Regions from separate parts of the Duganella sp. LjRoot269 genome, predicted to be linked through region 1. Evidence: predicted binding sites of a transcription regulator. Region 1 holds the regulator's gene; the other holds the start of a gene.

What was found. The regulator FNR, encoded in region 1, switches genes on or off when oxygen is low (the NO sensors DNR and NnrR bind a similar motif). The targets are predictions, from matches to a motif close to TTGATNNNNATCAA.
Region 2: ACSQ3S_RS16910 (lipid-binding SYLF domain-containing protein) is a predicted target of FNR. The motif match lies at 5,068-5,081, and genes of this name have one in related genera.

Annotation. Positions count from the first base shown of each region.
Region 1 covers NZ_CAXUSL020000001.1:4,010,089-4,024,698, reverse strand. The annotation lists gene ACSQ3S_RS18020 (MBL fold metallo-hydrolase RNA specificity domain-containing protein) at 1-35, shown strand, start outside; gene ACSQ3S_RS18015 (thymidine phosphorylase family protein) at 44-1,579, shown strand; gene ACSQ3S_RS18010 (ribose-phosphate pyrophosphokinase) at 1,579-2,490, shown strand; gene ACSQ3S_RS18005 (carboxypeptidase regulatory-like domain-containing protein) at 2,592-3,002, shown strand; gene ACSQ3S_RS18000 (Hsp20/alpha crystallin family protein) at 3,077-3,529, shown strand; gene ACSQ3S_RS17995 (universal stress protein) at 3,591-4,028, shown strand; gene ACSQ3S_RS17990 (MgtC/SapB family protein) at 4,039-5,280, opposite strand; gene ACSQ3S_RS17985 (universal stress protein) at 5,294-6,562, opposite strand; gene ACSQ3S_RS17980 (sensor histidine kinase) at 6,769-8,286, shown strand; gene ACSQ3S_RS17975 (response regulator) at 8,273-8,686, shown strand; gene ACSQ3S_RS17970 (response regulator) at 8,683-10,194, shown strand; gene ACSQ3S_RS17965 (response regulator) at 10,184-10,822, shown strand; gene fnr (fumarate/nitrate reduction transcriptional regulator Fnr) at 10,991-11,794, shown strand; gene ACSQ3S_RS17955 (TraR/DksA family transcriptional regulator) at 11,816-12,199, opposite strand; gene yghU (glutathione-dependent disulfide-bond oxidoreductase) at 12,347-13,189, shown strand; gene ACSQ3S_RS17945 (efflux transporter outer membrane subunit) at 13,324-14,610, shown strand, end outside.
Region 2 covers NZ_CAXUSL020000001.1:3,779,773-3,794,382, forward strand. The annotation lists gene ACSQ3S_RS16880 (DUF1540 domain-containing protein) at 1-272, opposite strand, end outside; gene ACSQ3S_RS16885 (PaaX family transcriptional regulator C-terminal domain-containing protein) at 377-1,366, opposite strand; gene ACSQ3S_RS16890 (bis(5'-nucleosyl)-tetraphosphatase) at 1,447-1,863, opposite strand; gene dnaK (molecular chaperone DnaK) at 1,868-3,766, opposite strand; gene ACSQ3S_RS16900 (phosphoribosyltransferase) at 3,814-4,515, opposite strand; gene ACSQ3S_RS16905 (DUF5335 domain-containing protein) at 4,623-4,961, opposite strand; gene ACSQ3S_RS16910 (lipid-binding SYLF domain-containing protein) at 5,206-5,904, shown strand; gene ACSQ3S_RS16915 (BON domain-containing protein) at 5,926-6,588, shown strand; gene ACSQ3S_RS16920 (universal stress protein) at 6,607-7,044, shown strand; gene ACSQ3S_RS16925 (zinc-dependent alcohol dehydrogenase family protein) at 7,095-8,096, shown strand; gene ACSQ3S_RS16930 (AAA family ATPase) at 8,086-9,660, shown strand; gene ACSQ3S_RS16935 (PHA/PHB synthase family protein) at 9,786-11,528, shown strand; gene ACSQ3S_RS16940 (acyl-CoA dehydrogenase) at 11,542-12,642, opposite strand; gene ACSQ3S_RS16945 (TetR/AcrR family transcriptional regulator) at 12,737-13,318, shown strand; gene ACSQ3S_RS16950 (nitrilase-related carbon-nitrogen hydrolase) at 13,302-14,610, shown strand, end outside.

The DNA.
Region 1 (14,610 bases):
TGCCCGAGTACCTGGAACAGCAGGAGTTGCCGTGAACGGGCCGATGGCGGACGGCGTGCTGCTGCCTGGCCAGGACACGCCGCTGGCCAGCCTGTCGCTGCGCCGGCTCGGCATCGACACCTACCAGGAGCCGGTGGCCTACCTGCGCAGCGATTGCCCGGTGTGCAAGTCGGAAGGGTTCGAGGCCCGCTCGCGCATCGAGATCTGGCGCGGCGAGCAGCACATCGTCGCCACCCTCAATGTGGTGCACGACGACCTGGTCGACATGTGCCAGCTGGGTTTGTCGGAAGCGGCCTGGCGCGCGCTGGGTGGCATCGACGGCGAACCGCTGCGGGTGGCGCACGCGCGGCCGGTGCAATCGCTGTCGGCCGTGCGCGCCAAGATCTACGGCCGCCCGCTGGGCGCCGAGGCGGCGTCCGCCATCGTGCGCGACGTGGTCGACGGCCGCTACTCCGAAATCGAGCTGGCGGCCCTGATCACCGCCTGTTCCGGCGACCGCATGGACACGGCCGAGACCATCGCGCTGACGCGCGCCATGGTGGCGGTGGGCCAGCGCCTGCACTGGCCGGTCGAGACCGTGGTCGACAAGCACTGCGTGGGCGGCTTGCCGGGCAACCGCACCACCTTGCTGGTGGTCCCCATCGTCGCGGCCTGCGGCCTGACCATCCCCAAGACCTCGTCGCGCGCGATCACCTCGCCGGCCGGCACCGCCGACACCATGGAAACGCTGGCGCCGGTGGCGCTGGACCTGCCCGCCATGCGCCGCGTGGTCGAGCGGGAGGGCGGCTGCATCGCCTGGGGCGGCGCGGTCTCGCTCAGCCCGGCGGACGACTTGCTGATACGGGTCGAGCGGCCGCTGGGCCTGGACAGCGACGGCCTGATGGTGGCCTCGGTGCTGTCGAAGAAGATCGCCGCCGGCTCCACCCACGTGGTGATCGACATGCCGGTCGGCCGCACCGCCAAGGTCCGCTCGGCGCAGGCGGCGCGCACCCTGGCGCAGCGCTTCGACAGCGTCGGCCGCGCGCTCGGCATCAACGTCAGCGTGATGATCAGCGACGGCAGCCAGCCGGTCGGGCGCGGCATCGGTCCGGCGCTGGAGGCCTGGGATGTGCTGGCGGTGCTGCAGAACCAGGCCGGCGCGCCGGACGACCTGCGCCAGCGCGCGCTGCAGCTGGCGGCGCGGGTGCTTGAACTGGGCGGCAAGGCGGCGTCCGGCCACGGCCTGACGCTGGCCAGCGGCGCGCTCGAGAGCGGCGCCGCCTGGGCCAAGCTGCAGGCGATCTGCGCCGCGCAGGGCGGCATGCGCACGCCGCCGCGCGCGGCCTACACCCACGTGCTGCCCGCGCTGCACGACGGCCGCGTGGTCGCCATCGACAACCGCCGGCTGGCGCGCCTGGCCAAGCTGGCCGGCGCGCCCAAGGCGCCCGCCGCCGGCCTGGTGCTGCACGCGCGGCTGGGCAGCGTGCTCAGCGCCGGCCAGCCGCTGTTGACGCTGCACGCGGAATCGCCCGGCGAGCTGGCCTACGCGCTGGCCTACGCCGAGGCGCAGGACACGATTTTTTCCATCCAGGAGACATGATGAACGCGATCATGATGGCGCTGCCCGGCGCCGAAACGCTGGCCGCCGCCCTGCGCGGGCACCTTGGGTGCGAGGCGGGCGAGCTGCTGCTGCACCGTTTTCCCGACGGCGAAACCTGCCCGCGGCTGGCGCGCGCGGTGGACGGCCGCGACATGGTGCTGGTGGCCGCGCTGGATCAGCCGGACAGCAAGATCATGGCGCTGTACCTGAGCGCCTGCGTGGCGCGCGAGCTGGGCGCGCGCAGCGTCGGGCTGGTCGTGCCGTATCTGCCCTATATGCGCCAGGACGCCGTGTTCGCGCCGGGGCAGGGCGTGACGTCGCGCCATGTCGCGCGCCTGCTGTCGGGCTGCTGCGACTGGCTGGTGACGGTGGACCCGCATTTGCACCGCTATCACAACCTGTCCGAGCTGTACGAGATCGCCACCGAGGTGGTGCCGGCGGCGCCGCTGATCGCGCGCTGGATAGGCGCCAACGTGGCGCGGCCGGTGTTGGTCGGCCCCGACCAGGAGAGCGAACAGTGGGTGGCCCAGGTGGCGACCGGCGCCGGCTGCCCGTACACCGTGCTGAGCAAGGTGCGCAGCGGCGACCGCGAGGTGGCCGTGTCGCTGCCCGACGCGGCCCAACTGGCCGGCCGCACGCCGGTGCTGGTGGACGACATCGTGTCGACCGCGCGCACCATGATCGCCGCCGTGGAGCGGCTCAAGGCGGGCGGCTTCGCCGCGCCCGTCTGCATCGGCGTGCATGCGCTGTTTGCCGGCGCCGCCTACGCCGAACTGCAGGCGGCCGGCGCCGGCCGCATCGTCAGCTGCGACACGGTGGCCCATGCCAGCAACCAGATCGGCGTCGGTGCGCCGTTGGCGACGGCGGTGCGTCACATGCTCGGGCTATCCCGGGCGCTGCGCTCGGCGTGAACGGACAATTTGCCGGATTTTTGATTTGCATCAGGAATCGCTAGTGCGCCGATCGGCCAGCCGGATTACTGTGACCCTGCGATCATTTGAAAGGACATGACATGAAGACGATATCCACCATGGCGTTGACGATGGCCCTGGCGCTGGGCGCGCACTGGAGCGCGGCGGCGGACCTGCGGCCGACATCGCAGAACGGCGTGACCTACCTGTCCGGCGGCGTCGGCGAGGAAGAGCGGCAAGCGATGCTCGACGCGCGCGGCGACTACAAGCTGCTGCTGACCTTTTCCACCAAGGGCAGCGGCGAAATGCTGGCCGACGTGGCGGTGACCATACGCGACCACGCCGGCAAGGAGGTGGCGAGCCTGGTCTCGCCCGGTCCGATGTGCTACCTCGATCTCGCGCCCGGCAGCTATCGCATCCTGGCCTCCGCGCACGGCAAGGAGATCTCGCGCACGGCCGTGGTCAAGCCGCGAGGCAGGCGCGAGCTGTATTTCTACTGGGACCCCGTATGAACTGACAGGCAGCGCGAATGCCGGCGCGCTGCCGATCGACGATCCGGCAACACTTCAACAAAAAGGAGTAGCACATGGCTAACAATTTAATGCAGTTCGATCCCTTTGGCAGCCTGGCGCGGTTCGAGCCGTTGCGCGGCGTCGAGGATTTCTTCCGCGACTTCGGCCTGCGGCATGCGTTGCGCGACATGGAGGCCAAGCCCTTGATCAAGCTCGACGTCCACGAAACGGAACAGGCCTACAGCGTCAAGGCCGAGCTGCCCGGCATGAAGAAGGAAGACATCAAGGTCGACATCGACGGCAACCGCGTGTCGATCTCGGCCGAGACGCGGCGCGAGAGCGAGCAGAAGGACGGCGAGACGGTGGTGCGCAGCGAGCGCTATGTCGGCCAGCAGTACCGCAGCTTCACGCTGGAGCAGGAGGTCGACGACAGCCAGGCCGTGGCCAAGTACCAGGACGGCGTGCTGGAGCTGACGCTGCCAAAGAAACCCAGTAGCAACGGCGCCAAGAAATTGGTGATCAATTAAGTCAGACGGTCCGGGGTGCGGCCGCGGGCCGCGCTCCGCCGCATCCGCACAGGAACCCATCATGTTCAAGCATATCTTAGTGCCGACCGACGGCTCGGCAATTTCCAGCGCCGCCATCCGCAACAGCGTCACACTCGCCAAGGAGTGCGGCGCGATGGTCACCGGCCTGCATGTGACGCCGGAATTTCATGTCCTGACCCATCACAGCGAAATGCTGGAAGCGACACGCGCGGAGTACAAGCAGGACAGCGAAGCGCAGGCCCGCAAATATCTGGAGGAAATCGAGCAGGCCGCGCGCGAGCTGGGCGTTCAGTGCAAGACCATCACGGTCACGGACGACCAGCCGTACGAGGTCATCATCCGCACCGCCGAACAGCAGGGGTGCGATCTGATCTGCATGGCCTCGCACGGCCGGCGCGGCATCAAGGGCATGCTGCTGGGCAGCGAAACACAAAAGGTGCTGACCCACAGCCAGGTGCCGGTGCTGGTGTTCCGCTGACGACGGCGCCTCAGCGCCAGCTGTAGGCCAGCAGCGAAGGCAGGCTGGCCGCCAGCAGTATCAACACCAGCCCGCCGCCCACGCGCCGCAGGAAGGGCCGCCCGCCGGCCGCCGCGGCCACCAGCTTGCTGGAAGTGTTGGCCGCCAGCGCAAACAGCAGGATATGCCGGGTCGCGCCCGGCGTCAGCACGCCGCTGTCGGCCAGCGACAGGATGGAACTGGCCGCCGCGTGCACATCGACCAGGCCGACCAGCAGGGCGCCCAGCATGGCGGCCGGCGCGCCCAGATAGGTATTGGCATAGGCCAGCAGGGCCGTGGCTCCGCTCAAGATCAGCGCGAACAGCAGCGCCTGCCGGATGCTGAACACGCGGCCGCCGCGCGCCGGGCGTTGCACGGTGTCCGGCACCGTCCGCAAGGTCGCGGCCGACACCAGCAGGGTGGCCGTCATGGCGCAGCCCAGCGTGGGCGCCAGCGTCAGCAGCTGGGCCGGCGCGATGGTCAGCGCGACCACCAATAGCAGGATGTAGGTGGCCACGTTCGACAGCAGCGCCGCCGCCGCGCAGGCCGCCAGCAGGGCCGGATCGCGGCGGCAGCGCTGGCCCATGTCGGCGGTGGCGGCCACGCTGGAGACGAAGCCCGACGCCAGCCCCGTCAACGCCAGGCCCATGCGCGGACCGGCCATGCGCAGCGCGATATGCGCGCCGGCCTGCAAGCTCATCATCAACACCACCAGGCCCCACATGCGGCGCGGATTGGCGCCCAGCAGCCAGCCGTTGGCGGCGTCCGGCAGCAGCGGCCACACCACCAGCGCGGCGCCGGCCAGCATCAGGCCGTCGCGCAGCTCGCCGCTCTTGAGCGTGACGCGGACGAAATGGTGCAGCGGCGCGCGCAAATCCAGCATCGACGCCACCAGCACCGCGAGGCCGGCCGACACGGCCGGATGGGCGATCGCGTTGACGCCCAGCAGAAAACTGAGGAACAGCGCCAGCTCCGTGACCATGCCCGCTTCCTGCACGTTGCCGCGGGAATAGCTGATCAGGGCCAGCGCCACCACCAGCAGCGCTGTCGCCTGCACCAGCGCGCTGTCGATGGTCTGCGCCAGCGCGCCGGCCAGCGCCACCAGCGCAAAGCTGCGCACCCCGGCCAGCGCATGGGTGGGCGTGGCGCCCTTGCGCCGCTCGCGTTCGATGCCGATCAACATGCCGCTGCCGAGCGCCGCGCCCAGCCCGATCAAATCCGCGCCGATGTCCATGTGCGCGTCCGCGTCAGTGCGCCATCAGCACCGGCAAGCTCATCGCGCCGAGGATGGTCCGGGTGACGCCGCCCAGCGCCACCTCGCGGAAACGGGTATGGCCGTAGCCGCCCATGACCATCAGGTCGGCGTCGATGTCCGAGGCCAAGGTCAGCAGCTCGTTGCCGACGTCGAAAGGGGTGTCCCGCCGCTCGACCTCGACGGTGATGCCGTGCCGGGCCAGGTACAGCGCCAGGTCGGCGCCCGGCAACTCGCCGTGCGCCTGGTGGTGGGCGTAGGGATTGAAGATGGCCAGCGTGACCTTGGCCGCGCGCTGCAGCAGCGGTATGGCGGCGGTGACGGCGCGCGTGGCCTCGAGGCTGCCGTCCCAGGCCACCATGACCTTGTGGCCGATGCGCGCCATGCGGCCGGCGTGGGGCGTGACCAGCACCGGCCTGGGCGCGTGCAGCATCACTTGCTGGGCCAGTCCCGGCGCCGGGATGGCCGCCGCGTGATCCGGATCGGCCTGGCCAACCACCACCAGGTCGGCATAGCGGGCGTGCAGCGCCAGGCCCACATCGAGTTCGTCGTCGACGCAGCGCTTCTCGTGCGATTGCACGCCGAGCCGGCCGGCGGCGGCCGCGAAGTCGCCCAGCGCCAGGTCGGCCCGCTCGCGCAGGAAGCCGAGGTCGCCGACCTCGATCGGCATGCCCGGCGCGCCCGGCGGGAACAGGCTGGACTGCTGGATGAACCGGTTGATGCCGCTGCTGGCGACGCCGACCAGATGGGCTTCGAACGCGACCGCCAGCTGGGCCGCCATCTCGATGGCGCGCGCGGCGGGCTGGGATTTGTCGGCCTGCACGAGGATGGTTTTATAGGACATGGTCTGCTTCCTTCTTGTCATGGGTGGCTGTGGCAGGGGCAGGCGCCGGTGCGGATGCCGTTCGAAATCCTCCTGGCAGGCCAGGCAGGTCAGCGCGGCCGGCTGCACCCGCAGGCGTTCCGGCGCGACGGCGGCGCCGCAGCTGACACAGCGGCCGTAGGTGCCGGCGGCCAGGCGCGCGCAGGCGCCGTCGATGCGGCGCAAGGCGGTCAGTTCCTCGGCCAGCAGCACCATGTCGCAACCGCGCAACTGGCGGGCCACGCCGGAATCGTCCAGCATGGCCCGGTGCTCCAGCAGCGCCGCCGCCAGCCACGCCGGCGCCTGCGCCAGATGCCGGCGCAGCTGTCCGTCCAATGCGGCGCGCAGCCGGTGCAGACGGTCGGCGAGCTGGTCCAGCTCGGCTGAGGGTGGGGGATTCATGGCTACAATGTACGGGCGCGCGCAGGCCACGTCTGTAGCATCAATTGATCCAGATCAAAATCGCCGGGAATACAAGGCCGGTCGCTATGCGCATGCAAGCCGCCGCGCAACAGTTGCTTTCGAAATATTTTTTGGCATTCGGCGCGGTTCGATCGTATCATCTTGGGCATGAACGCCGGACCGGCGCAACTGTTCAGGATAGTCCGTTGAAAAATCTCCTTATCGAAGGCCAGAGCCTGGAGTGGCTGCTGGCGTCGGCCACCGACGCCATGCTGATTGTCGACCATGCCGGCGGCATCGTGCTGGGCAATCCCGCGCTGGAGCGGATGTTCGGCTACGGCCCCAACGAGTTGAGCGGCATGACGGTCGAGGCGCTGATACCGGCCCGCTTCCACCACGCCCACGTGGGCCAGCGCGGCGACTTTTTCCAGCAGCCGCGCTCGCGCGCGATGGGCGCCGGCGCCGAGCTGTTCGGGCAGCACCGCGACGGCCACGAGTTCGCCGTCGAGGTCAGCCTGTCGCCGCTGCACACCTCGCATGCGCTGCCGCTGGTGCTGGCCACCATCCACGACGTCACCGAACGCAAGAAGGCCGAGCAGGCACTGCAGGAAAGCGAGGCGCGCATGCGCGCCATCTTCGAGACCGCCGTCGACGCCATCATCACCATCGACGAGCAGGGCGTGATGGAGCGCCTGAACCCGGCCGCGCAGCGCCTGTTCGGCTACAGCGAGGCCGAGGCGGCCGGCCGCAACGTGTCGATGCTGATGCCGCAGCCGCACCGCGCGCTGCACGACGGCTACCTGGCGCACTACCGCGAGACGGGCGAACAGCGCATCATCGGCAAGGGCCGCGAAGTCGAGGGCTTGCGCAAGGATGGCAGCGTGTTCCCGATGGAGCTGTCGGTGGTCGAGATGCAGCTGGGCGCGCGGCGCATGTTCACCGGCATGGTGCGCGACATTTCCGAGCGCAAGCTGGCGGAGGAGCACAACCGCCGCCTGATGCAGGAGATCAGCAGCGCCAACGAGGAGCTGACCAACTTCGCCTACGTGGTGTCGCACGACCTGAAGGCGCCGCTGCGCGGCATCGGCTCGCTGGCCGACTGGCTGGCCACCGACTACGCCGAGCAGTTCAACGACGAAGGCAAGGAACACATGCGGCTGCTGATCAACCGGGTGCACCGCATGGGCAGCCTGATCGACGGCATCCTGCAGTATTCGCGCGTGGGCCGGGTCAAGGAAGCGCATACGCCGGTCGACCTGAACCGGCTGCTGGCCGACGTGGTGGACCTGCTGGCGCCGCCGCCGCGGTTCCGCATCACGGTCGCGCCGGGCCTGCCGACCGTGCTGATCGAGCCGACCCGCATCCAGCAGGTGTTCCACAACCTCATTTCCAACGCCATCAAATACATGGACAAGCCGGACGGACGGATCGACATCGATTGCGCCGACGACGGCAGCCACTGGCGCTTCAGCGTGCGCGACAACGGCCCCGGCATCGAGCAGCGCCATTTCGAGCGCATCTTCCAGCTGTTCCAGACGCTGGCCTCGCGCGACCGGGTCGAGAGCACCGGCGTGGGGCTGGCGCTGGCCAAGAAAATCGTAGAAATGTATCAGGGACGGATCTGGCTTGAATCGCAGACCGGGCAGGGCAGCACGTTCTGGTTCACGCTGCCCAAGTCCTCTCCGTCGCAACCCAGAACAGGACAAGCCCATGAAAGTGAGTAACAAACCCATCCTGCTGGTCGAAGACGACCACGTCGACATCATGACGATCAAGCGGGCATTGAAGGAAATCCATGTCGGCAACGCTGTGATCAGCATGGAAAACGGCGAGGCGGGCCTGGAGTATCTGCGCGACCCGGCGCAGGAACGGCCCTGCATCATCCTGCTGGACTTGAACATGCCGATCATGAACGGCATCGAGTTCCTGCAGCAGATCAAGCTCGACCCGTCGCTGCGGCGCATCCCGGTGGTGGTGCTGACCACGTCCGAGGAACAGCAGGACAAGGTGCGCAGCTTCGACCTGGGCGTGGCCGGCTACATGGCCAAGCCGGTCGACTACCGCCGCTTCGTCGAGATGATGCGCTCGATCGACCTGTACTGGACCATCAGCGAGATGCCGTGAACGCCGACCTTGCCGACAACGGCGCCGGCGCCCCAGCCGTATTGCGGGTGCTGATCGTCGAGGACGACGTGGTCGATCGCATGGCGTGCCGGCGCGCCTTCGCGGCCGATGCCACCGGCGGCTTTGCGCTGCTGGAGGCCGACAGCGGCGAGCGCGGGCTCGAGCTGGCGCGCGAGCAGCGGCCCGACTGCATCCTGCTCGACTACCATCTGCCGGACCTGACCGGCCTCGAATTCCTGGCCCACCTGAACGCCGACGGCGCCGGCCAGTCCATCCCGGTGATGATGCTGACCGGCGCCGACAGCGCCGCCGTGGCGGCCGAGGCGATGCGGCGCGGCGCGCGCGACTACCTGGTCAAGGACGTCGACGGCCGCTACCTGGAATTCCTGCCGGGGGCGATCCACCGCATGCTGCGCGAGCAGCGCCTGCTCAACGACAAGCGCCAGGCCGAGGCGCAGTTCCGCACACTGGTCGAGCAGATGCAGGCCATCACCTACATCGCCGAACTGGGCGAGGGCGGCGCGCTGCGCTACATCAGTCCGCAGATCGGCATGCTTGGCTTCACCCCGGCCGAGTGGCTGGCCGACCCCGGGCTGCACGGGCGGCAGATGGATCCGGCGCAGCGCGCGGCCACGCTGCGCGCGCTGGACGATTGCCGCCGCGACGGCAGCCCGCTGCGGCTGGAATACCGGCTGTCGGCGCGCGACGGCCAGGCGCTGTGGTTCCGCGACCAGGCCGAGCTGGTGCGCGACGACGAGGGACGGCCGCTGTTCATGCAGGGCATCATGATCGACATCACGCAGAACAAGCTGACCGAACAGGCCTTGCTGGCGTCGCAGCAGGCGCAGCGCGACCTGGCGGCGCACCAGGAAAGAATCAAGGAACACGAGCGCAAGCGCATCGCCCAGGAAATCCATGACGAGCTGGGCGGCCTGCTGACCGGCATCAAGGCCTATATTTCAGTCAGCATGGACCGCGGCGCGGCGGCCGGCGCGGCGCCCGAGCCCTTGCTGGCCGAGGCGGCAGGACTGGCCCAGGACGCGATCGAGACGGTGCGCCGGGTCATCACCGACCTGCGGCCCAGCGTGCTCGACCAGCTGGGCGTGTGGGCCGCGCTGGAATGGTATGCCGAGCAGATCGAACGCCGCTCCGGCCTGCACTGCGCCTGCGCCATCAGCCCGGCCGCGTCGGCGCTGGAGCTGGGTGCCGAGCGCAGCACGATGCTGTTCCGCATCGCGCAGGAAGCGCTGACCAATGTGGTGCGGCACGCCGAGGCCAGCGCGGTGCAGCTGCGGGTCGACTACGCCGACGGCGTGCTGCAGCTGCGCATCGACGACGACGGCAAGGGTATCGCGGCCGAGCGCTTGCTCAACCGCGAGTCCTGGGGCATCCTCGGCATGCACGAACGCAGCCGTCATTTCGACGGCGAATTGAAAATCACCGGCAGGCCGGGACAGGGCACGACCCTGCTGCTGCGCCTGCCATTGGACGCACACCATGAGCAATAATCCCATCCGCGTGCTGCTGGTCGACGACCACGCGATCGCCCGCAACGGCGTGCGCCTGATGCTGAGCACGGTCGACGACATCCGCGTCGACGGCGAAGCCTGCAACGCCAACGAGGCGCTGCAGCTGGCGCAGGCGCAGGAATTCGACGTGGCGCTGCTCGACATCACCATGCCCGGCAAGAACGGGCTGGAGCTGCTCAAGCAGTTGCGCGCCGAGCGGCCCAAGCTGGCGGTGCTGATGCTGAGCACCTACGCCGAAGACATCTACGCCGTGCGCGCGCTCAAGCTGGGTGCGGCCGGCTACCTGACCAAGGATGCGCCAACCACGGCGCTGGTGGCGGCGGTGCGCAAGGCCGCGTCCGGCGGCAAGCATGTCAGCCCGGCCCTGCTGGAAAAGCTGGCCAGCCTGATCGGCGGCGGCGAGGTGGGCAAGCTCGAGGCGCTGTCGAACCGCGAGTTGGAGGTGTTCAAGCTGATCTCGGCCGGCGAATCGCTGGTGCGCATCGGCGAGACGCTGCACCTGAGCCCCAACACGGTGACCACCTACCGCGCCCGCATCCTGGAGAAAATGGGCCTCGACAGCAATGCCGAGCTGACCCGGTATGCGTTGGAGCACGGCATCATCTAGTTTCATATTGCAAAGGTTGTAGGGGAAGCCCTACAGATTTCTGTCCGGACTCCCCTACGCGACACGGCAGCGAAGCCCGATAACCGCGCGGCCGCCGATCGCCGATACTGTCTCCATACCGCAGCCAACGCTCAGATGCTGCGAAAAACACAACAGGGAGCAGCGAACATGACGACCAACCTCCAACTGGCAACACACAATGGCGGCGCAGTGAGCAGCAGCCAGAACAAATGCGCGGTGTGCGGCTTGAAGAACCTGTGCCTGCCGGTGGGGCTGAACGACGCCGAGGTCAGCCGCCTCGACAAGATCATCGGCCGCCGCCGCCGTGTCGAACGCGACGAGAATCTATGCCGCATGGAACAGCCGTTCAACAACCTGTACGCCGTGCGCTTCGGCCATTTCAAGACCTCGCGCGTCAACCACCGCGGCGAGCAGCAGATCACCGGCTTCCAGATGGCCGGCGAGCTGCTGGGCATGGACGCCATCGGCACCGGCCAGCACGGTTGCGGCGTGGTGGCGCTGGAAGACAGCGAAGTGTGCGAGATCCCGTTCGCCCGCCTGCAGGAATTGTTCGCCGACGTGCCGCAGCTGCTGCAGCACTTCCACCGCATCATGAGCCAGGAAATCATGCGCGAGCAAAACGCGATGATGTTTCTCGCCAATATGCGGGCCGAGCAGCGCTTCGCCTTGTTCCTGCTGAATCTGTCGACGCGCTATGCGGCGCGCGGCTATTCCCCCAACAGCTACCAGCTGCGCATGTCGCGCGAGGACATCGGCGACTACCTGGGCCTGACCATCGAAAGCATCAGCCGGCTGCTGTCGCGCTTTCGCAGCAACGGCTGGATACGGGTCGACAAGCGCGACCTGACCATCGTCGACCGCGCCAGCCTCGAGGCGCTGGCGACCGGCGCCGACCAGGACGGCACCAAGGTGGCCGCCAAGGCGCTCGGCCGCACGCCGGCGGTGGCCTGAGGCAGTGAGCCTGCCTCAGGCTCAGCCCGGCGCGCGTCCCGACCGCTCGACCGCCGTCTGGCAATCCACGCACATCTGCGCGCTGGGCTCGGCCCGCAAACGGGCCGCCGCGATGGCCGCGCCGCACTGCACGCAGGTGCCGTAGCTGCCCGCGCGCACGCGCTCCAGCGCCTCGTCGACGGCGCGCAATTCCATCAATTCGTGATTGAGCAGCGCGATGTCGGTGTCGCTGAGCTGGCATGCCTCGGCCTGGTCGGCATCGATCGCGTAGCTGTTAAACAGGGCCATCTGCTGTTGTTCGTCGGCCTGGTGCAGGCGCTGGCGCAACTGCTGCGCCAGTTCGCGGCGCCGCAGCAGCAGACTGCTGTTGAGCTCGTCTATGACGTGGGCGCTGTCGGGACTCATGTCGATCTCCATTCACTTGTTCAATGCAGCCATCGTAGAGACTCGCCCGTGCAATTTGATTGATGCAAATCAAAAAGGGCCGGCTTCGGATAGAATGGTTTTTCGCGCGCAAGCAGCAGCTTGCACGCTCACTGTGAGGAGAGATGCATGACGGATCCATCGAAGTATGCACCGCCGGCGATCTGGGTCGCGCCGGCATCGTCGGGCGGCACGTTCGGCAATATCAACCGCCCGGTCGCCGGCGCCACCCACGAACAGGAACTGCCGGTCGGCAAGCATCCGCTGCAACTGTATTCGCTGGGCACGCCCAACGGCGTGAAGGTCACCATCATGCTGGAAGAGTTGCTGGCGCTCGGCCATGGCGGCGCCGAATACGACGCCTGGCTGATCCGCATCAACGAGGGCGCCCAGTTCTCCAGCGGCTTCGTGGCGGTCAATCCCAACTCCAAGATACCGGCGCTGGTCGACCGCAGCGGCGCGCAGCCGTTGCGCGTGTTCGAGTCAGGCTCCATCCTGATGTATCTGGCGGAAAAGTTCGGCGCCTTCCTGCCCACGGAAACGGCGGCGCGCACCGAAACCCTGAACTGGCTGTTCTGGCAGATGGGTTCGGCGCCGTTTGTCGGCGGCGGCTTCGGCCACTTTTACGCCTACGCGCCGGAAAAGCTGCAATATCCGATCGACCGCTACGCGATGGAAACCAAGCGCCAGCTCGACGTGCTGGACCGGCAGCTGGCCGAACACCGCTATGTCGCCGGCGACGAGTACACGATCGCCGACATGGCGGTCTGGCCGTGGTACGGCGGCATGGTGCTGGGGCAGTTGTACAGCGCCGCCGAATTCCTGTCGGTGCACGAGTACCGGCATGTGCGGCGTTGGGCCGACGAGATCGCCGCGCGTCCGGCCGTCATCCGCGGCCGCAAGGTGAACCGCACGTTCGGCAACCCCCAAGACCAGGTGCTGGAGCGGCACGACGCCGCGGATCTGGACTGACGCCGGCCGCTGGCATCGACGTCGGACCGAGGCACTGAAACACCGTGCCTGCGGTGCGTTTTGATCTGGATCATGGTTTTTTCACTCACTTGCTCTCATAGTAAAAGCCCGTTCGGCCCAAACGAGAGCATGTCATGTACCACACCAACGTCGCGCCGCCGACGGCGGCCATCCGGCTCGGAAGGGCGGGGGCGCCGCTGTTGTTGGCCTGTCTGACCGGCTGCAGCCTGCTGCGCCCGGTCGATCTGCCGCCGCCGGCGCCGGCGTTCCAGCCGCCGCCGGCCTGGTCTACCGGCCAGGCCGCCAGGTCCTCCGCGTCCGATGGCGCGGCGCTTGCCGGCTGGTGGCGCCGCTTCGACGATCCGCTGCTCGAGCAGCTGGTGACGCGCGCCCTGCAAGCGAACACCAGCATCGCGTCGGCGCGCGCTTCGCTGCAGCAGGCGCGCGCCACGCGCGATGCCGCAGCCGCAGCGCTGGCCACCGCCGTGGTCGGCAGCGCCCAGGCCCAGCGTAGCAAGCTCGACGGGGCGTCCACCACCAATAGCTACAACCTGGGCTTCGATGCCAGCTGGGAACCGGACCTGTTTGGCGCCAACCGTCATGCACTGGCGGCCGGTGCGGCCACGCTGCAGGCCAGCGCGGCCACGCTGGCGAACGTGCAGGTCTCGGTCGCCGCCGAGGTGGCGCGCAGTTATATCGAACTGCGCGGCATCCAGGCACGGCAAGTCATCGCCCGCGACAACCTGGCCAGCCAGCAGGCCACGCAGGAGATTACCGCATGGCGGGTCCAGGCCGGACTACTGACTTCGCTGGAGCAGCAGCAAGCGATCACCGCCACCGAGCAGGCCGCGGCCCAGTTGCCGGTGCTGGAAAGCAGCCGGGCGCTGCTGGCCCACAGCCTGGCCGTGCTGTGCGGGCAGGCGCCGGCCGCGCTCGACGACGCGCTGGCGCCGCCGCAGGCGATACCCGCCGGCGGCGCAGAGCTGGCGCTGAGCCTGCCGGCCGCAACACTGCGCCAGCGTCCCGACGTGCGCGCGGCCGAAGCCCAGCTCGAAGCGGCCCGCGCCAAAGTGGCCCAGGCCGACGCCGCGCGCTACCCGGTGCTGCGTCTCGAGGGATCGCTGGGATTGAGCGGACTTGGCGCGGGCGGCAGCGGCGCGGCGCTGCTGCGCACCTTGCTGGGCAGCGTGGCGGGCAATGTGTTTGACGGCGGCGCCAGCGCGGCCCAGCTGCGGCTGCAGCGCGGCGCGCTGGCGCAAGCGCAGGCCGGCTATCTGGCGACGCTGCTGACCGCGCTGCAGGAAGTGGAGGATGCGCTGGCCGCGCAGGCGGCCGACCGTCTGCGCCTCGATCATTTGCGGCTGGCCGCCGCGGCGGCCGACAGCGCCGCGCTGCTGGCGCGGCAACGCTACGCCAGCGGC
Region 2 (14,610 bases), 230 kb from region 1:
ACGGAGTTGCTGTCGCGGCCGATGGTGATGTGATCGGTCATGCACTCGTAATCGTCGTTATGCCGGCAAGCCGAGACCTTGCAGGCGCCGACGCCGGCGGTGCGTTGTTCCGCCTTGGAGTGCGGTGCGGAGTCGAGGAAGGTGTCGCACCCGGGGTGGACTCCGCTGCCCACCGTGATGGCGCGGGCGTGGCAGCAGCGGTCTGTGTTGTAGGCGCACTCGACAACCGAGCACTGTGCGACTAGCGGCATTTCGATGGAAACTTGTTTCATGATGACCTCCGGCTAATGAGCGCGCATTGAAGCGCGCCCATTGAAGGAGTATACGGAGAGAGGGAGGAGGCGCGTCCCCACGCGTATCGCGGGTTTGCGTTATATCAAGCAGTCCGGCTCATTTCAAGCCGCTCGTCGCAGGCGCGGCTGGCTGCGCCTGCGGCCGCCGGCCGGTCCGGCGCCGCCGTCACGCTCAACAGGTGGCGTCGCGCCTGCTCGGCGCAGCCGTTGTAGAGCGCCGCGTAGGTCCGGTAGGCCGTCGTCGCCGGCCAGGCGTCCGGCAGCAACTCCTGCGGCAGCAGCGGATCGGCCTGGCGGCAGTGCTGGTAGCCGTGGCTGACCAGCAGCTGGATCAGGTAGGCTTGCTCGTCGTCGATGGCATCATGCCGGCCGATCATCGGCAGCAGCGGCGCGAAGCGCTCTTCAAACTGCTGATACAGCGCCGCCGCGCCGTCGAAGTCCCATTCCGGCAGTCCGAACAGCGGCTGGCGTACCGCGGCCGCCAACTGGCTGCCGCAGACATGGAACAGCGCCAGGCCATGGTCTTCGGCCGACGGCATGGCGTTGGCGTAGCCGGCGGGACGGGCCAGCACATTCGGCGCCAGCAGGCAGTAGTCCAGCCCCTGCAACTGTCGGCGGACGCGGGCATAACGCGCGGAGCTGATGCCGCCGCTGTTGATCAGCATGGTCCAGTCCTCGGCGAAGCTGCGCTCCGGCGGCGTGTTGAGGCGCTGGCGCGCCGTCAGGATCGCGGCGTTGGCGGCCGGCGTCAGCGTGCACAGGCTGTGGCGGCCGTGCCGCTCGACGCGCAGTTGCTGATGCACGCCGAGCCGGAACAGCGCGGCGCGCACGGCGGGCTGCTGGAATCCCAGCGGCCGCATCAATTCGATGGCGCTGCCGAGCCACAGGCTCTTGTGCCCGTATTCCTGGGCGCTGCTGAACATCAGCCGCAGCATGGTGCGCAGCCGGGGCCGGGCTTGACCCAGGTACAGGTTGAGATAGTGTTCGGCGGCGGCGTTCATGATCGCGCCGCCGCGGCCAGGTCGTGCTGCATCATAGTCGTCCTCGGTGATGGGCTGGATGGATTGTCCCACCGGCCCAAACCGCATTTCTTTGATGCATATCAAAAACTTCGGCCTTGACACCGCGTAATCGGCCGGCAGCGCGGGCCGCCTTAACCTTCGGTCAACGCATGCGCCCAGTCCAGCACCGGGATCAGCCGGAGCGGCAGCAGGTCGCGCGCGGCGGCGTAGGGCAGCCAGCGGAAGGCATGGTGCTCGGGGCGCCCCAGTTGCGGATTGACCGGCAGGCGCACGTCGTCGCTGTGGCTCTGGGCCAGGTAATAGCGCGCCACCTTGCCCTGGCCGTAAGGCGGCGTTTCGCGGAACGCATACCCCCATGGAAACGCCAGCGCGTCCAGCGAGGTTTCCTCACGCACCTCCCGGCAGGCGGCCGACAGCGGGCTTTCCCCGGCTTCGACCAGGCCCTTGGGGAAATCCCAGTACTGGTAGCTGCGCAGCAGCAGATAGCGGCAACCTTGCGCTCCGCGATGTTGAACCACGACGCCGGCGGAAAGAATACGTGGTTTCAAGCCGTCAGTGTTTGGCTTCCCTGAAGTCGGCATCGACGACGTCGTCCTGTTGTGGCGGGACATTGCCGGTCTCGGCCTCCGGCGTGCCGGCGTACATCTTGGCGCCCAGCTTTTGCGCGGTGGCGGACAGCGCCTCGATGCGGGCGTCGATGTCGGCCTGGTCGTTGCCCTTGAGCGCGGTGTCGAGCGCGCCGATGGCCTGCTCGATCGCCGCGCGCTCGGCGGCGTCGAGCCGCGCGCCGTATTCGGCCAGCGACTTGCGTGTCGCGTGCGCCAGCGCCTCGCCCGCGTTGCGGCGCTCAGCCAGCGTCTTCAGGCGCCGGTCGTCCTCGGCATGGGCGGCGGCGTCGCGCACCATTTTCTGTATCTCCGCCTCGGTCAGGCCGGAGTTGGCCTTGATGGTGATCTTGCTTTCCTTGCCGGTGGCCTTGTCCTTGGCGCTCACATGCAGGATGCCGTTGGCGTCGATGTCGAAGGCGACCTCGATCTGCGGCATGCCGCGCGGCGCCGGCGCGATGCCGACCAGGTTGAATTCCCCCAGCAGCTTGTTGCCGCTGACCATCTCCCGTTCGCCCTGGTAGACCTTGATGGTCACGGCGGGCTGGTTGTCGTCGGCGGTTGAGAACACTTCGCTGAACCGGGCCGGGATCGTGGTGTTCTTGCCGATCATCTTGGACATCACACCGCCCAGCGTTTCGATGCCGAGCGACAGCGGCGTCACGTCCATCAGCAGCACGTCGCTGCGTTCGCCCGACAGCACCGAGCCCTGGATCGCGGCGCCGACAGCAACCGCCTCGTCGGGATTGACGTCCTTGCGCGCCTCCTTGCCGAACAGCGCCTTGACCGCCTCCTGCACCTTGGGCATGCGGGTCATGCCGCCGACCAGGATCACGTCGTCGATCTTGTCGATCTCCAGCCCCGCGTCCTTGAGCGCGATGCGGCAGGGCGCGATGGTGGCGTCGATCAGCTGTTCCACCAGCGATTCCAGCTTGGCGCGGGTCATCTTCAGCGTCAGGTGGACCGGCGCGCCGTTCGCCATGGCGATGTACGGCTCGTTGATCTCGGTCTGCTGCGACGACGACAGCTCGATCTTCGCGCGCTCGGCCGAGGCCTTGATGCGCTGCAGGGCGATCGGGTCCTTCTTCAGGTCCAGGCCGTTGATCTTCTTGAACTCGTCGATGATGTAGTCGATGATGCGCTGGTCGAAGTCCTCGCCGCCGAGGAAGGTGTCGCCGTTGGTCGACAGCACTTCGAACTGCTTCTCGCCCTCGACCTGGGCGATTTCGATGATCGAGATATCGAAGGTGCCGCCGCCCAGGTCGTAGACGGCGATCTTGCGGTCGGCCTTGCCGGTCTTGTCCAGGCCGAAGGCCAGCGCCGCCGCCGTCGGCTCGTTGATGATGCGCTTGACGTCCAGGCCGGCGATGCGCCCCGCGTCCTTGGTGGCCTGGCGCTGCGCGTCGTTGAAGTAGGCGGGCACGGTGATGACCGCCTCCGTCACCGGGCCGCCCAGGTAGTCCTCGGCGGTCTTCTTCATCTTGCGCAGCACCTCGGCCGACACCTGCTGCGGCGCCAGCTTCTTGCCGCGCACGTCGATCCAGGCGTCGCCGTTGTCGGCCTTGGTGATCTTGAACGGCATCAGGTGTATGTCTTTTTGCACCTCCTGCTCGTCGTACTTGCGGCCGATCAGGCGCTTGACCGCGAACAGCGTGTTCAGCGGATTGGTCACCGCCTGCCGCTTGGCCGGCGCCCCCACCAGGATTTCGCCGCCGTCCTGATACGCCACGATCGACGGCGTGGTGCGCGCGCCTTCCGCGTTCTCGATCACCTTGGCCTGGCCGCCCTCCATGATCGCCACGCAGGAATTGGTCGTGCCGAGATCGATACCGATCATCTTGCCCATGATAGCCTCCGCCTTTTGTGGTTGGACCTGCCGCCGACTGCCGGAGTTCAACCGGCCGTCGAATTGTTGCGACAGATACGCGTGGAAATAGTGGCGCCGGCGACCCCGCGCCACGCCCGCGCGAGCAGGCTGGCCACTTCCTCGTCGCCGACTTGCTCGAAGTCCCGATACCACTCGCCGACCGAATGGAACGGATGGGGCGTGTGCAGGCAGACCAACGCATCGACCTCGCCGGCCAGCGCCCGGTAGACTTCCTGCGGGGCGACGGGCACGGCAACGATGATTTTCGCCGGCCGCGCCTGGCGCGCCACCAGGATCGCCATGCGCATGGTGGCGCCGGTGGCCATGCCGTCGTCGACCAGAAGCACGATCCGGTCGCGCAATTGCGGTGGCGGACGGCCACCGCGATAGCGTACTTCCCGGCGGGCGATTTCCTCGCGTTCGCGGTCGACCTCTTCGTTCAGTGCGGCCGCCGGCATGCCGAGCAGCCTGAGCTCCTCGAGGTTGAGCAGGCACGGCCCTTCGCCTGCGACTGCGCCGATCGCATATTCCGGATAGCCAGGCAGGCCCAGCTTGCGCACCAGGAGCACGTCCAGCGGCGCTGCCAGATCCTCTGCCACGGCGAAGGCGGTGGGCACGCCGCCACGCGGCAGACCCAGCACGATGACGTCGTCGCGCCCGGCGTAGCTGTGCAGCCTGCCGGCCAGCAGCTTGCCCGCGTGCAGTCGATTGTTGAACAGTCTGCGCATGAGCGGTCCTCGAAAATTCAGCGCTGTCGTTCTTCCTCCGTACGCTTGAGGGACATCGTTTGCATTGGACGCGCGGCCGCCGGTTTGGTTCCCGGCCCGGCCGGCGCCTACGGTGCCGGCAGCTTCAGCGGTTCCCTGAACCGGATGACCTGGCTGACGCCGTCGGCGTCGACCACCTCCATGCTCAGCAGGTTGACGCCCTTGGTCTCGATAAACACTTCGCGCGGGCGCCGTATCATGTGGTCGAGTCCCTCCGCCATGATCGCGATGAGGTCGTCTTTCGGATCGTAGACGACGCCGGTCAGCGGCAGCCATTCGGCCGCAAACTGGCTGCCGATCTGCAGCGATGCGACTTCGATGCCGACGTTCATTCCCTCCAGAAGGGTGGAGACGTGATCGAAGTACGGCTTCCATGCTGTTTTCTCGAGCTTGCTGGTAGTGGTCATGGCTGGTCTCCCAAGGTATGGCGGCGGGTAGCTCCGCCTTCCAGTTTTTGACCATCGCGGCGGCCGAGGATTCCCTCCAGCGCCAATGGGCCAATCCAGTGCGCATTTGACCGAGATCAAGGATGTCACGCGTGTGGCGGGACTAGCATGATCCGGTACACGAGGGGTGTGCAAGAACATCAACCCAGGAGGGAACGCTATGCCTATTGAACATACCAAGCGGAAAAGCGTACTGGCTAGTCTGGTGGCATTGGCCATCTGCGGCGCAACGGTGGCGCAGGCGGCGGGCCAGGCTGATCAATCGAACCAGTCCAGCCAGGCCGACACCAGTTCCAAGCCGGCGCAAAGCGCGACGCGGCGCGTCAGCGACGCGCTGGCCGTGGTACGCCAGCTCGAGGCCGAGCCGCGCATGAAGCAATTGCTGCAGCAGGCCAAGGGCGTGCTGATCGTGCCGTCGTACGGGCGCGCGGCGCTCGGCGTCGGCGCCCACGGCGGCGCCGGCCTGCTGCTGCTCAAGCGCACCGACGGCAGCTGGAGCGGACCGGCGTTCTACGACCTCGGCGGGCTGACGGTGGGCCTGCAGGTCGGCGCCGAGGGCGGGGCGATCGCCATGGTCCTCAACAACGACAAGGCGGTCGCCGAGTTCATGAAGAAAAACAACTTCGCCCTCAGCGCCGAGGCCGGCCTGACCGTGGTCAACTGGTCCAAGCTGGCCCAGGGCACGGCGGGCACCGGTGATGTGGTCGCCTGGAGCGGCACCAAGGGCTTGTTCGGCGACGCCGTGGCGATCGGACTGAACGACATCCGCTTCAATCAAAACCTGACCAACGCCTACTACGGTCGCACGCTGTCGCCGAAGGACATTGCCGCCGGCACCGTCAGCAATCCGCAGGCGCAGCCGCTGCAACAGGCGCTGGGCGAGGCGTCGACCATCACCAAGTAGCGGCGACGCAAGGAGGAAGTCATGATGACCGATAGCGACATCAAGAAGAACGTCGAGCACGAGCTGGCCTGGGATGCCGATCTGGCCGCGGCCGACGTGGGCGTTTCCGTGCGCGAGAAAATCGTCACGCTCAGCGGCTTTGTCCGCAGCTACAGCCAGAAGATCGTCGCGGAACGCGCCGCGCAGCGCGTCGTCGGCGTGGCTGGCGTGGCCAACGATATCGAGGTGCGCTTGGCCGGCGAGGGCCGGCTCGACGCCGACATCGCGCGCGAAGCGGCCTCCGTGCTCAAATTCCAGCTGCCGCACTCGGCCGAATCGATCCAGGTGGTGGCCGACGGCGGCATGCTCAAGCTGGAGGGCGAGGTGGAATGGAACTACCAGCGCCAGCGCGCCGAGCAGGCGGTGCGCCGGATACGCGGCGTGCGCGGCGTCACCAACCAGATACACCTGCGGCCGGCGGTCGAGCCCCACGACGTGGAGCGCAAGATCGTCTCGGCCTTTCACCGCAACGCCGCGGTCGATGCGGCCAGGCTGCGGGTCGAGGCCAGCGGCGGCACGGTGACGCTTCATGGCAGCGTGCGTTCATGGTCCGAGCGCGAGGCGGCCGAGCGGGCGGCCTGGCTGGCCCCCGGCGTGACCCACGTCAACAACCTGATCACCATCGATGCCACGCTGACGCGCTGACGGCGCCGGGGTCCTTCCATGTTTAAACATATCCTGTTTCCCACCGACGGCGAGGCGCCGTCCATCGCCGCCATGACGCCGTGCCTGAGCTTCGCCAAAGAGACGGGCGCCCGGCTGACGGTACTGCACGTGACCGAGCCATTCCACGTGCTGAGCACGCGCGCCGAGGTGCTGGCCGATACCCCGGAAGGCTACGCGGTCCATAGCCAGGAGCGGGCCCGCGCTTGCGTGGAGCGGGTGGCGACCGCCGCCCGCTCGAGAGGCGTGGCGTGCGACACGCTGACGATGGAGCATGAGCATCCGTATGCAGCCATCATCGACGCCGCGCTCCAGCATCATTGTGACCTGGTGGCGATGGCGTCGCACGGCCGCAGGGGCGTGCAGGCGCTGCTGCTGGGCAGCGAAACCCAGAAAGTGCTGACCCACTGCCATTTGCCGGTGCTGGTGTTTCGTTGAGTGCCGATCTGCCTGCGACGGGAAGGGTCGGGCCGGCGGCGGGCGCCGTCATGCGGGCCATGGTGCTGGAACACAGCGGCGCCGGTGCGCGGTTGCGTGAGCGCGAGTGCGGCGTGCCGCGTCCGCGCGGCCACGACGTGCTGCTGCGGGTGTCGGCCTGCGGCGTCTGCCGTACCGACCTGCACCTGCTGGACGGCGAGCTGGCGCCGCGCCGGCTGCCGCTGGTGCCCGGGCATGAGATCGTCGGCGTCGTGAGCGCCGTCGGCGGGCGCGTACGACGGTGGCAGGTGGGGCAGCGGGTCGGCGTTCCGTGGCTGGCCCACAGTTGCGGCGTGTGCGCGTTTTGCCGCGCCGGCCGGGAAAACCTGTGCGACCGCGCCCGCTTCACCGGTTGCGACCGGCACGGAGGCTATGCCGGCTACGCGCTGGCCGACAGCCGCTATTGCCTGCCGCTGCCGGACCGCTACGACGATGTGCATGCGGCGCCGCTGCTGTGCGCCGGCCTGATCGGCTATCGCGCTTATGCGATGACCGGCGCCGCCAGGCGGCTGGGCTTGTACGGCTTCGGCGCCGCCGCCCACATCGTGGCCCAGTTGGCGGTGGCGCAGGGGCGCGAGGTGTACGCGTTCACACGTGACGGCGACACGCGCTCGCAGCAGTTCGCCCGGTCGCTGGGGGCGGTGTGGGCCGGTCCATCGAGCGGCCCGGCGCCGGTGCCGCTGGACGCGGCCATCCTGTTCGCCGCCGACGGCCGGCTGGTGCCCCTGGCGCTGGCCGCCTGCGCCAAGGGTGCGACGGTGGTCTGCGCCGGCATCCACATGAGCGACTTGCCGGCCATGCCGTATGCGCTGCTGTGGGGCGAACGCAGCCTGCGCTCGGTGGCCAATCTGACGCGGGCCGACGGCGCCGCGTTCATGCGGCTGGCCGCGCAGATCGACCTGCGCACCGCGCCGGTGACGTATCCGCTGCTGCAGGCGAACGAAGCGCTGGCCGACCTGAGGGCCGGCGCATTCGACGGCGCGGCCGTGCTGGTGCCGGACCATGGGCGCTGACGCGCCGCTGGCGCAGGCCGCCGCACGCCAGCGGCAGCTGATCCATGCGCTGGCGCGGCGGCTCGACGGCCAGCTGATCGAAACCCATATCTCATGGGTGCTGCTGGCCGGCACGCACGCCTACAAATTCAAGAAGGCGCTCCGGCTCGACTGGCTCGACTACAGCGACGTCGAGGCGCGGCGCCGCTGCTGCGAGGAGGAACTGCGGCTGAACCGGCGGCTGGCGCCCAGCCTGTACCTTGGCGTGGAAGCGGTCACCGGCAGCGTGCGCCAGCCACGGTTCGGCGGCACCGGGCCGGTGCTGGACTACGCCGTACGGATGCTGCGCTTCGACCAGCAGGCGCTGTGGACGGCACGACTGGCGCACGGCAGTCTTGATACCGGCGAGGCGCGGGACCTGGGCCTGCTGCTGGCCGACTTTCATGCCGGCGCCGCGCGCGCATCGGCCGACACGCCGTGGGGCACGCCGACGGCCATCTGCGAGCGCACCGGCGCCGATCTGGCCGAAGTGGACGCGCTGCTGCCGCCGGCCTCGCCGGCGCGTGCGACGCTGGCGCGGCTGGCGGCCTGGCTGGACGCGCAGCAGCGCCGGCTGGCCAGCCGTTTCGCACGGCGCCGGGCCGGCGGCTGGGTGCGCGAATGCCACGGTGATCTGCACTGCGGCAATATCCTGACCTTGGCGGACCAGGTGCTGGTGTTCGACGGCATCGAATTCAACGCCGGCCTGCGCTGGACCGACGTGCAGCAGGACCTGGCCTTTGTCTGCATGGATCTGCAGTGCCGCGGCCGCGCCGACCTGGCCGCGCGGCTGCTGGACGCCTATCTCCAGCGCGGCGGGGACTATGACGGCGCGGTGCTGCTGCCGTATTACCGCTGCCAGCGGGCGCTGGTGCGGGCCAAGGTGGCGCTGCTGCGCGGCGGCGATGGCGCGGCCAGGGGGCAAGCCATGGCCGAGGCGGAACGCTATCTGGACTGGGCGCTGCAAGCCAGCTTGCCGGCGCCACCGTTGCTGCTGGCGACGCATGGGCTGTCCGGCAGCGGTAAGTCGACCTTGTGCGACAGTCTGGTCGAGCCGCTTGCCGCCGTGCGCGTGCGTTCGGACGTCGAGCGCAAGCGTCTGCACGGGATGGCCGCCAGCCAGCGCGCCGCCGCCGCGCCAGGAGCCGGCATCTATACCGGGCAAGCCAGCCGTCTAACCTACGGCTGGCTGCTGCGGCTGGCCTGTCGCGCGGCGGCGGCCGGCCAACCGGTACTGCTGGATGCGGCGTTTCTGCAGCGATGGCAGCGCCGGCGCCTGGTCCGGCTGGCGCGCCGGCTCCGCGCTGATTGGCTATTGCTCGATATCGTCACCCCTGCGGCGACGCTGGCGGCACGCCTGTCCGCGCGTGGCGGCGAGTCGGAGCAAGCCTCCGACGCCGGAGTCGAGCTGCTGGCCTATCAGCAGCAGACGCGCGAGCCGCTGCAGGCGCAGGAGCAGTCGCACGCGCTGGTGGTCGATACCGGTGGCGGCTGGGACGCCGTGCGGGCCGCCGCATTGACGGTGGCGATACGCGCCAGGCTGTAGGCCCTCACGGCGGCCTGGTGCTGTGAGCGACATCGCTGACGTATTTGACCTGGATCAAATACGTCAGGAACCTCCGCCAACCATAATCGTCCGATGATGATCAGGGAGGGAATGTGGAAAAAACAATGTTGAAGGCCATATCGAGTCCGGCTGGCGCGCCGGCGCCCACGGCGGCGATGGACAGCCGCAACGCACTGGATTTATATCTGCAAAGCCAAGTGGCGCGCATGACGGGCGGCGTGTCGCCGATTGCGATGTCGCTGGCGTTCCACGACTGGTGGCAGCACCTGGCGGTGTCCCCGGGCAAGTGCAGCGAACTGTTGGCCTATTGGAGCGGCGCCCTGGCCGGCGGCGCGCAGGCGGTCGACGTCGGCGCCGACAAGCGCTTCGCCGATGCCGCCTGGCGGCAGTGGCCGTTTTCCGGGTACGCGCAGGTCTTTAAGCACGCCGAGGAGTTCTGGAAGCAGGCCACCTGCGGCGTAGCCGGCGTGTCGTCGCATCACGCCGACGTGGTGGCGTTCACCGCGCGTCAGCTGCTCGATATGTACTCGCCGTCGAACTTCCTGTGGACCAACCCGGAGGTGCTGGGCGCGGCGGTCGCCAGCGGCGGTCGCAGCCTGATCGATGGCGCCCTCAATTGGCGCAAGGATCTGTGCCGGCGCCTGGCGCCGCCCGGCGCGACGGTGTCGGAGCCGGTTGGCCGGACCTATGTGCCCGGACAAGACGTGGCGCTGACGCCCGGCGAGGTCGTCTATCGCAACGATCTGATCGAACTGATCCAGTACACGCCACAGACCGCCAAGGTGTACCGGGAGCCGGTGCTGATCGTGCCGTCGTGGATCATGAAGTACTACATCCTCGATCTGTCGCCGCACAATTCGCTGGTGCGCTATCTGGTGCAACAGGGACATACGGTATTGATGATTTCCTGGCGCAATCCCGACGCCGAAGACCGCGATCTCGGCATGGAGGACTACCTGCGGCGCGGACTGCTGGCCGCGCTGGAGCAGGCCGACCTGCTGTGCGACGGCGCGCCGGTGCACGCGGCCGGCTACTGTCTGGGCGGAACCCTGCTGGCGATGGGCGCCGCGGCGCTCAGCGCGGGCCACCTGGACGCGCAGGGCAAGCTGGCGTCGCTGACCATGCTGGCGGCGCAGACCGACTTCCACGAGCCCGGTGAGCTGGGCCTGTTTATCGACGACAGCGAGCTGGCCTTCCTCGACGCGCTGATGTGGGACCAGGGCTATCTGGACGGCGACCAGATGGCGGCCTCGTTCCAGCTGCTGCACGCGCGCGACCTGGTGTGGTCGCGCATGATGCGCGAATACCTGCTGGGCGAACGCAGCGCGCCGAACGACCTGATGGCCTGGAACGCCGACGCCACGCGGCTGCCGTTCCGCATGCACAGCGAATATCTGCGGCGGCTGTTTCTGCACAACGATCTGGCCGAGGGGCGTTATAAGGTGGCCGGCAAGCCGGTGGCGCTGGCCGATGTCCGCACCCCGATGTTCGTGCTGGGCACCGAGCGCGACCACGTGTCGCCGTGGCGCTCGGTCTACAAGATCCACCTGCTGTGCAACGGGCCGATCGACTTCGTGCTGGCCTCGGGCGGCCATAACGCCGGCATCGTCTCGGAGCCGGGGCACGCCAACCGCAGCTATTACAGCCATCCCGCCAACGTGGCGCCGATCGGCTACACCAGCCCGGAGCAGTGGCTGGAGCAGGCCGAGCACACCGAAGGCTCGTGGTGGCCCCATTGGCAGCAGTGGCTGGCACGGCATTCGGACCGTCAGCGCGTGGCGCCGCCGGCCATGGGACTGGGCCGGACGCTGGGGCCGGCGCCGGGGCGCTTCGTGGTGCAACCCTGAGCCAGGGACGCGCTCAGCACGGCAGCAGCAAGGAATGCTGGCTGGCGGTGTGGAAGTCGCGCCAGACCCGGTTGATGGCGCTGTCCTGGTGCGCGGCGTACAGGCCGCAGTAGGGGTAGAGCTCGTCGACCGCGGCGCGCGAGGCGGCCACCAGGGCCAGCGAACCGGTCCGCACGGCCAGCATGTCGTCCACACTGAGCGCCATGCCAGCCGCCACCGATGCCCAACTGCGGTCCAGCACATCATAGAAATGCGCGCGGGCGGCGGCGTGGGCCTGCTCCTTGTCGCGCAACAGGGCGGCCACTTCGGGCACCTCCAGCAGCGGCAGGTTTTTCACGGCATGCCGGCGGCGCTCGATGCAGGGCCGCGCCAGCCGCATGAAATGGCTGGCCATGCCCGCCACGTTGGCCGCCAGCGTGACGAAGGCCAGCGAATAAAACGGGTAGCGGTACAGCGGCCCATCCGCCGTGGCGGTGGCGGGGCTGATGGTGAATCCATGCTCCTGGCCCACCCATTGCCCATCGATGCGGTAACTGTGCGAAGCGCTGGCGCGCAGGCCGATGCTGCCCCATGACGGCACGATCTGCACCTGCGCAGCCGGCACCAGGAAGGCGCGGATGCGCGGCGCGCCGTGTTCGTCCAGCAGGGGCTGGCCGCCGGCGCGCAGCACGGCGTTCAAGGTGAAATGGGTGGCCATCGGCGCGCCGCTGGCGTAGTCCCAGCGGCCGGTGATGCGGTAGCCGTCGCCTTCCTGTTCCGCATGGCCGGTAGGCGCGCCGCTGCCGCCCAGGCAGACGCGCGGCGTGCCGATGATGCCGCGCGCCAGTTCCGGCGCCAGGAAGCCGGCAAACCAGCCGGCGCCGGCGCACAGCGTCAGCACCCATCCCATGCTGCCGTCCACGGCCGCGACCGCCTCTTCCAGGCGCACCACTTCCGGCAACGGCAGCTCGGCGCCGCCGCTGGCGCGCGGCGCCAGCATCTTGAGCCAGCCGCGCCGGTGCAGCAGCGCTTGCTGGACGGGATGAAGGAAGCGGGCGGCGTCGGCCAGCCCTGCGTAGCGCTCGATACGGCGCGTGTCGCGCGCGCCCAGGGGAGAGGAGGTTGGCAATGTCATGCGGAGCTTGTGGCGGTGGCAAAGTCCGGCATTTTCTCATCTTTGAGATGCCAAACGTGTTGACGGCGGAATTATTCGTGTATACGCTGTATACATGAATCAGCCGAACACCCAACGGAAAATCGTCGAAGCGGCGCGCCGGATACTGGAGCGGGAAGGCGCGGCCGCCGTCAGCATGCGGCGCGTGGCCGATGCCGCGGGCATTACGCCGATGGCGATCTATCGGCATTTCGCCAACCGCGAGGCGCTGCTGAAGCATATTTCCGACGAGGCCTTTGCCGCGGTGGCGCAGCAGTGGCTGGGCCAGGTACGGCATCCGGACCTGATGCACAGCCTGCTGCATTCGATGGAGAACTACCTCGATTACGCGCTGCGGCAGCCGCATCTGTTCGACTACAACTTTTCGGTCGCGCGCGACGATGCGCGCCGCTTCCCCGACGATTTTCGTGACCGCCAGTCGCCCACGCTGAATGTGATCGCCGACCTGCTGGCCGAAGGCATCCGCCTCGGCCTGCTGCGCGACGGCGATCCGTGGGACCTGGCCATGACCTTGTGGGCCCAGGCCCATGGTCTGATCGCCCTGTACCGGGCTGGCCGCTTCAGCTACGACGAGGCGCGGTTCCGCGCCTTCTACCTGCAATCCTTCGGAGTACTGTTCGATGGCATCAAACGATAAACGCGCATTGCTGGCATGGACGCTCGCGGCCACCATCCTGTCCGGGGCGGCGTGGTGGCTGGGCACGGGACTGGCGCCGCAGGCGTGGCTGACCTGGCTGGCGCCGTTGCCGCTGCTGCTGATCGCGCCGCGCCTGCGATGGCAATATGCCGGACTAGCCGCCTTGTGCGCCGGTGCATGCGCCGGGCTCAACCTGTGGCATTACCTGTGCGGCGTGATCGGCCTGCCAGTGACGATCGGCGTGCTGGTCGCGGTTGGCGCGGCGCTCAAGTTTGCGCTGAGCCTGCTGTTGCACCGTTATTTTTTGCTGTCGGGCCGGCCGGGGCGGGCGCTGCTGGCCTTTCCCGCGCTGTGGGTGGCGCTTGATTATCTTGGGTCGCTGGGCTCGCCACACGGCGTGTTCGGCACGCTGGCGCACAGCCAGGTGGATGCCTTGCACGTCCTTCAACTGGCGAGCCTGACGGGGTTGTGGGGCGTCTCCTTTATCGTGCTGCTGGCGCCATCCGCGCTGGCCGTTGTGCTGCTGCCGGATGTGCCGCCGCGCCAACGCGCGCTGCTCGGCGGCGTTGCGGCGCTGCTGGTCGTTGCAACCTTCGGTTTCGGCGCCGCGCGCCTGCAGCAGCCGGCAAGCGGCAGCATGCGCATCGGCCTGGCGTCGCTGGACGGACCGTTTCGCGCATCGCTGGCCACGGCGGAAGGCAAGGCGCAGCTGCAGCGCTATCTCGCCGTGATCGACAAGCTTGCCGCGCAGGGCGCGCAGGCGGTGGTCTTGCCGGAGACGGCGTTCAGCACCGATCAGCCCGCGATTCCCGAACTGGCGGCCAGCGCGGCGCGCCACCGGATCTGGATAGACGCCGGCGTCGCGCTGAAGGGTCGCAATCAGGCGCTGGCGTATGGGCCGTCGCCGGCCGTCGCCGCCGGCTATGCCAAGCACCACTTGATACCGGGGCTGGAGGGCCAATACCAGCCGGGAACGGACTACGCCATGCTGGCCGGCACGCGGACCGGGCTGGCGATTTGCAAGGACATGGACTTCCACGACACCGGCCGCGCCTACGCCGCGCGCGGCGCCAATCTGCTGCTGGTGCCGGCTTGGGACTTCGATGTCGACGGCACGATGCACAGCCGCATGGCGGTCCTGCGCGGCGTCGAAAACGGTCTGGCGATTGCCCGCGCGGCCAAGCGCGGCAACCTGACGCTGTCGGACGACCGTGGACGCATCGTCGCGGAAACCAGCGACGCGCAGGGCAGCGCGCAACTGGTCGCCGATTTGCCCTTGCATCAGTCCCGCA